Regions from separate parts of the Pelorhabdus rhamnosifermentans genome, predicted to be linked through region 3. Evidence: riboswitches for the same ligand, from Rfam matches in the RefSeq annotation. Region 3 holds a riboswitch; each other region holds the start of a gene.
The links. A riboswitch is a leader RNA that binds a small molecule or an ion and turns the genes downstream of it on or off. The one in region 3 is predicted to bind cobalamin.
Positions count from the first base shown of each region.

Region 1: it holds a riboswitch for cobalamin, as region 3 does, so the genes downstream of both, Ga0466249_RS06695 (adenosylcobinamide amidohydrolase) here and cbiD (cobalt-precorrin-5B (C(1))-methyltransferase CbiD) in region 3, are expected to answer to the same signal.
Region 2: it holds a riboswitch for cobalamin, as region 3 does, so the genes downstream of both, Ga0466249_RS06645 (acetyl-CoA hydrolase/transferase C-terminal domain-containing protein) here and cbiD (cobalt-precorrin-5B (C(1))-methyltransferase CbiD) in region 3, are expected to answer to the same signal.

Region 1 covers NZ_JAHGVE010000004.1:123,296-125,487, reverse strand. The annotation lists gene Ga0466249_RS06695 (adenosylcobinamide amidohydrolase) at 1-778, opposite strand, end outside; cobalamin riboswitch at 932-1,115, opposite strand; gene Ga0466249_RS06690 (NifU family protein) at 1,343-1,627, opposite strand; gene Ga0466249_RS06685 (4-hydroxyphenylacetate 3-hydroxylase family protein) at 1,675-2,192, opposite strand, start outside.
Region 2 covers NZ_JAHGVE010000004.1:113,236-115,427, forward strand. The annotation lists partial or broken gene Ga0466249_RS06640 (Glu/Leu/Phe/Val family dehydrogenase) at 1-259, opposite strand, end outside; cobalamin riboswitch at 404-584, shown strand; gene Ga0466249_RS06645 (acetyl-CoA hydrolase/transferase C-terminal domain-containing protein) at 914-1,093, shown strand; gene Ga0466249_RS06650 (aldehyde dehydrogenase family protein) at 1,128-2,192, shown strand, end outside.
Region 3 covers NZ_JAHGVE010000022.1:50,941-53,132, reverse strand. The annotation lists gene Ga0466249_RS20120 (S1 family peptidase) at 1-549, opposite strand, end outside; cobalamin riboswitch at 924-1,099, shown strand; gene cbiD (cobalt-precorrin-5B (C(1))-methyltransferase CbiD) at 1,189-2,192, shown strand, end outside.

The DNA.
Region 1 (2,192 bases), on a different contig from region 3:
TTTCATCCATTCCTAACCGCCACAGCCGTTCTTCCGCTCGACTTTGACGCCAGGGAATAATTTTGCTTTCCATAGCTAGTGATTCTTTCAATGCCGTTTTCACTGCACAAGCCAAAGCTTCGCCAAACAACGACTGGGTCCCTACATCATTACAAAATACTTTAGCCGTTGGATTGGTAGCAAAAATAATCCCATCTGCTCCAGTACCCGTAGCCGGACTTAATGTACAAGAATTAATCACAGCCAGTTCCTGAAGTGCTGCACTTTTGGCTTCCGTAATGGTTAACAAGGCTTTAACCATATTCCCCTCTGCTATCTGCGCATTCGTTAAGACTAACAGATTGATAGCATCATTAAACGCACAATCACGATTACTATCCTCGCCATGCTCCCCTGCCCTCATCGCATTCGTCCCGATTACTGCTGTTGCAATGACTTCAATCAGCGTATCTTGAAAATAAAATGCACTATAGCCATGACGATCAACCTTTGTATTCGAAAGTAAACCTGTAATGCGTTCACAGTTAAAACCATTCATAACAGCAAAATTCAACAAATCATTAGATGCTTCTTCAAATGAACTAACAAATGAAGAATGTTCCGTATCAAAGTCTGCTTGGACACGACTGATACAATGATTAAAAATAGCATCTGCCATAAGAAAACCGCCATTGTAACTGGATGTACTCAAAACAAGACGTGGCTCTGGAAACTGGCAAATCAATGAATGCTTCGTCTCAATAAACAGTCCACCCGTTTTAAGCAACTGATTTTTCATTATTTTACACCTCTTTTCGACACTAATTTTACTCAAAATAAAAAGACTTCCTGATCAGCTAGAAAAGTCTCTGGACAAAATAGAAAATCCCGACTAAAATAGTCGGGAAGAAAAAGCGCTCTACTAATCCCCTTCCCATCTCTCGCAGGTCAAACGGTGACTGTTAAATAGGCAGTTCTCCTGGCTCTGGATCATCGCATTCCCAAACCTTCCCAAGACATTAGCGTCTCAGTGGCATTTTTTGGTTTGCTTCCCATTACAGTGGCGGGACCGCGCCGGTATTTCACCGGACTTCCCTATTAAGCCCCTAAAGGGCACCTATTTCCATCTATATGAAGTTTTCACATTGTTGCTTATGATTTTAAAATAGCATATATCAAAGAGCAAGTCAAATAAATCTGTGTATTTTCGTCTAAACACTTTCAGGCAAAATAAATTTCTGACCAATGAAACAAAGAAGCTCAATAAATTTTTTATACAATAGAGGACCTGACAGTATCAATCATGTCACTGTCAGGTCCTCCTATTTTAGAAACACTCCGCTTTCATCAACCTTTATTCATACTACGAAGGTTTCCCCTGTCTTAAAATCTCCAAGGCCTGCTGAATCAATTCGTCGATTACTTCAAAAACAGGTACAACACCTTGAATCTCAGGACATTCTGCTCGAAGGATTGTTTCCACGACTTCTTTCAAGGTTTGTTGGGCACCGGGACATATTGAACAGGCCCCGGTGAGTCTCACCCTAACAAATCCATCTTCTGTCGTATCTAAATACTCGATGTCACCCTCATGGCTCTGAAGGATTGGACGAATTTTTTCTTCAATAATTTGTTCGATTCTATTCATTGCATTTCCCGCCCGTCTTCATCTACACTTATTTTCACGACAGAACCTTATTTCGCTGCACCTTGATCAGTAATACCAGCAATGACCTTAGCTAATTCTTTTTTCGCCTCAATATTTCCCTGACGGGCTATCATAATCCGTTGGGCCTGCGGCGATCCCGCACCATGCATAGATTCTGTCCGATAACCTACAGCTGCCGTGCCTAACGTAATGTTTTCAATCAGCCGTAAGATGCGCATCCGCCATTCTGTCGGAATCGACGCCACACCTTTAAAGTATTTTTCAACCACTTTGCCAATAACAGGATGATTCAGATCTTTTTGCGATGGCAGCGTTACCATGAGTCCACCGGCAATATCTTCTGCTAAACGCGCAATTTCATAAGGGAACCGCGTAACATTTTGCTTACATACATTGGCAAGCAGTAAATCAATGAGATACGTCCCTGAGGCTGTTTTATGTCCTTCAGCCGAACAAGCAATGCCGCAGGCATAAAGAGTTTCATTTAAGTGCTGCATTTCAATCAGTTTATCTTTAATATGCGATGCCCGAGCTGCACCATTAT
Region 2 (2,192 bases), on a different contig from region 3:
TTTGCAGGTCTTCTTCGGTGTAGCCTCGGAGTGATTTTTTATTGTTATTCGCATATTCGATGGCGGCTTTGACATTAATTCCATCTTTTTTATATAAGGAGACAAAAGCATCACCAAGAGCAACAATTTTAAATCCTTGCTCTTGCAGTAACTTGGCTCCCATACTGCCAACATTGCCAAAACCTTGTACGGCAACCGTCATGTCTTGTGTTTTTAATCCTAGCTTTTCTAATGTACTCAATGCCGATAACATCACGCCTCGTCCAGTCGCTTATGTTCTTCCCAGTGAACCACCTAGTTCCCAAGGCTTTCCTGTTACGACACAACTGCTTTCATGGTTAAATTTTTTTGACGGATAGATTTATTTGTGTTACAATAAATGGTAATAAATATTAATTTGATAAAATTTCATAGATGAATAGGTGCCCTTAGGGGCTTAATAGGGAAGTCCGGTGAAATATCGGCGCGGTCCCGCCACTGTAATGGGAAGCAAACTCAGAAATGTCACTAAGACGCTAAATTCTTGGCAGGTTTGAGTCGTGATGATCCAGAGCCAAGAGAACTGCCTATTTAACAGTCACCGTTTGACCTGCGAGAGATGGGGAGGAGATTTGTACGATAGCTTTTTTATTGTATTGATTTTATCCCAGTATCGTTGATACTGGGATTTATATTTTTTAGATATTAAAAACATCTCCTGGTTTGATGGCCGGAAGATGTTTTTTTTATAATATTTTTTCTTTACCTGAGCGATAATGAGGAAGATATGGAAGCTCTTACCCTTTCACGTTGATACTTTCATTGTCTAGCTTAGGGATCTATATAATCAAGAATTTTGTTTAATGGTAAGCAAATAACAAAAAGGAGAGGATTTATTTTGAATGGTTGGAGACCTAGCTAGTTATCAGAGTAGATGCATGATACAAGGGTAGCTGTGACGACATCCCGTAATGAGGTGCAGTATATTGTGACTGGTATTGCCGATTTACGAGGCAAATGCCTGCGAGAGCGAGCCAAGGCTTTAATTGCCGTGAGTCATCCTGATTTTCGGTCATCCTTATTAGCCCAGGCAACAGAGCAAGACTTGATTTAAGACAAAATTAGATAGTGGGAGGAATAAGAAAAACATGGATAAACAGTACTCAGTAAGTGAAATAATTAACAAATCAAAAATTGCTCAACAAATTCTGGCGGGTTACACACAAGTACAAGTCGATCAATTGGTTCGTGTCATAGGCAAAGTCGTTTATGACAATGCCGAGATGTTAGCCCGTGAAACGGTAGATGAAACGAGAATGGGCGTTTATAAAGACAAGATAGACAAATGTAAAGGCAATTCACGAACAGTCTGGAATAGTTTGAAAGGGAAAAAATCTGTTGGTATCATTAAAGAAGAACCAGAAAAAGGCCTTGTATATGTGGCAAAACCGAAGGGTGTTATTGGTGCGATTACTCCGACGACGAATCCAATTGTTACGTCCATGTGCAATGCCATGTTTGCTGTTAAAGGGCGTGATACGATTATTGTTGCACCTCATCCAAGATCGAAAAAATGCTCCACTCACATGATACAACTCATCAATGTTGAATTGAAAAAATTGGGTGCTCCAGAAAATTTGATTCAGATTATTGAAGAACCGAGTATCGAAAAGACGCAGGAATTAATGCAATCCGTCGATGTCGTTGTGGCTACAGGCGGTACTGGCATGGTGAAATCGGCCTATTCAAGCGGAAAACCTTCTTATGGTGTGGGTCCTGGTAATGTTCAGGTTATTATGGACCGAGATTATGATGATAACCAGGCTGTGAAGGATATTATTGCTGGTAGAAAATTTGATAATGGCATCCTTTGTACATGTGAGCAATGTATTATTGCACCGGCTGAAAAACATGCTGAGATTATGAGATTGTTTGTGAAAAATGGTGCTTGCTATTTTGACGATGAAGCGATAGTGGATAAATTTAGACAAGCCATGTTTATAGATGGAAGCATTAACAAAAAAATTGTCGGACAGTCTGTTCAATTTATTGCCAATCTCGCGGGAGTACCTGTACCTGAAGGGGCCAAAGTCATTATTTTAAAAGCCAAAGGCAAGGGCAGTGCCGATATTCTTTGCCGGGAAAAAATGTGTCCTGTTATGGTTACCTTTGCGTATGAGAAATTTGAAGATGCTCTTGATATTGCGAAAACA
Region 3 (2,192 bases):
AATGAGATGCGGTGTAACGAAGAATCCTGTACCGGAACCACTAAAGGTATTGCTGTTATTCTTACTTGTTTCGCTTGTTGGATATATTCTTATAAACATTTTTCTTTCTTTTTTATTGTTAGTGTATTGCAGCATATTATTGCCCATGAGATGAAAGGAAGTTCCCAATACTTGTTTTTCAGTAAAAATTAAAAGCTGCTGTGAATATTCGTATAACGATCCGACAAATAATTTATCCATAGTTGTTTTTTTTAACGCCAGCTTTATTTCGCCGGGTTTCCAGTTATGTGGAGTTGCTTCGGTGATGAATCCAATATAATCATGTCCTGAACATACTGAAAAAGTATTTTTAACAATAGCAAGTTCATAACTGTCGTCGTCGGTCAGCCAAATTCCTTCAATAGGGTCAAGGGTTTTATCTTTAAAGAACGTATCTATGGCTTGCTGGCGATTGAACTGACTTGTTGGCAGGGGGGCGGCAAAACAGGAGGCGGCAATAACGAAAGATACCAGTAGTATAAAAATAAAAAATAACCATTTCTTAGACATAAAAATTCTCCTTTGGCATGAAAAAATATGCATTATATTTTTTTGCCCCAAAATAACAGATAAATCAATAAGATCATGAATAAGATCATGAATAAGACATCTTCATAGCTGAAGCAGCGCTAAAATAAGCTATTAGTTGTGATGTACATGTTTAAATATAATAATTGCTTTTATATAATGAATATTATTTGTTTACGATTAACATTCTTCATTGCAGGAAGAATTTCCTTTTTTATTGTGTATAGATTAGATTTTATTTTAACATGCCTCATTGTTTATTGAATTTAAATTTTGTTTCTATTTCGAATTAAGCAGGAATCTGGCGTTATTGATGGAATATAACGCAATATAAATAAATATGTAGTATAAATAAATATTGAATTTTGGGAATAGGTGCATTTTGCTTAATTGGGAAGTCCGGTGTAATCCCGGCGCGGTCCCGCCACTGTATTGGAGAGCTTGTCTAATGAAAGCCACTGGTTAAACACTGGGAAGGCCTAGGCAAGCAATGAACCAGAGTCAGGAGACCGACCTGTTCTAACACACGCCGTTATGACCTACGAGAGATGGGCAGGTGGGTAATTGAACAGGTTTTATTCTGTCGCTGTTACCCCCCTTGCTCGTGAAGGGGGTATTTTCATGTCTGGAGAGTTGTTAAGAGAAGGCTATACAACAGGATCCTGTGCGGCAGCCGCGGCAAAAGCCGCTGCGCGCGCAATACAAGGTGAAATGATTACGACTACCGTGATTTTATCCCCCCAGGGACAAGCTATTACTGTGCCGATTGATTCAGTCCAAGTCACGCCAGAAGGCGGCTATGCCTGCGTTATTAAAGACGGTGGCGATGATCCTGATATTACGCATGGTACGAAAATTATTGTTCATGTGAAATTAACCAATCAGATAGATATTTGTTTACAAGCAGGTAGTGGAGTGGGCATTGTTACTAAGCCTGGCTTATCTGTTCCGGTAGGTCAGCCTGCCATTAATCCGGGACCTCGTTTAATGATTGAACGTGCTCTGCGTGAAGTACTTCCACGAGATCAGGGAGCGATTGTGACGATTTCAGTACCTAATGGCAAAGAACTTGCCAAGAAAACGCTTAATCCTACGCTTGGTATTGAAGGCGGTATTTCCATTATTGGCACAACAGGCATTGTGAAACCTATGAGTGAAGAAGCTTTTAAAAATTCTCTGACGCCCCAAATTAGTGTTGTCAGAGCCCTTGGATATGAGGACATTGTTTTTGTACCCGGTCGGATTGGTCAGGATGTGGCCATAGAGAAATTGAAATTGCCTGCGGAGCTTGTTGTGCAGACAAGCAACTTTATTGGTCACATGCTGGAACAGGCTGTACGTTTAGGGATGAAGAGGGTTCTTTTGATTGGCCATTTAGGTAAACTCGCGAAAGTTGCCGCTGGTGTTTTTCATACCCATAATCGTGTGGCTGATGCCAGAATGGAAACGTTAGGCGCTTATGCGGCAGCTTGTGGCGCATCGCAAGCTGCCGTGAAAGCAATCTTGGCTTGTACTACGACAGAAGCGGCTATAACGATTATCGCGCAATATAAACTGCAGTCTGTTTATCAGGTTATCGCCAGCCGGGCCAGCATTCGGGCACAGCGCTATGTTTTTGGTGACCT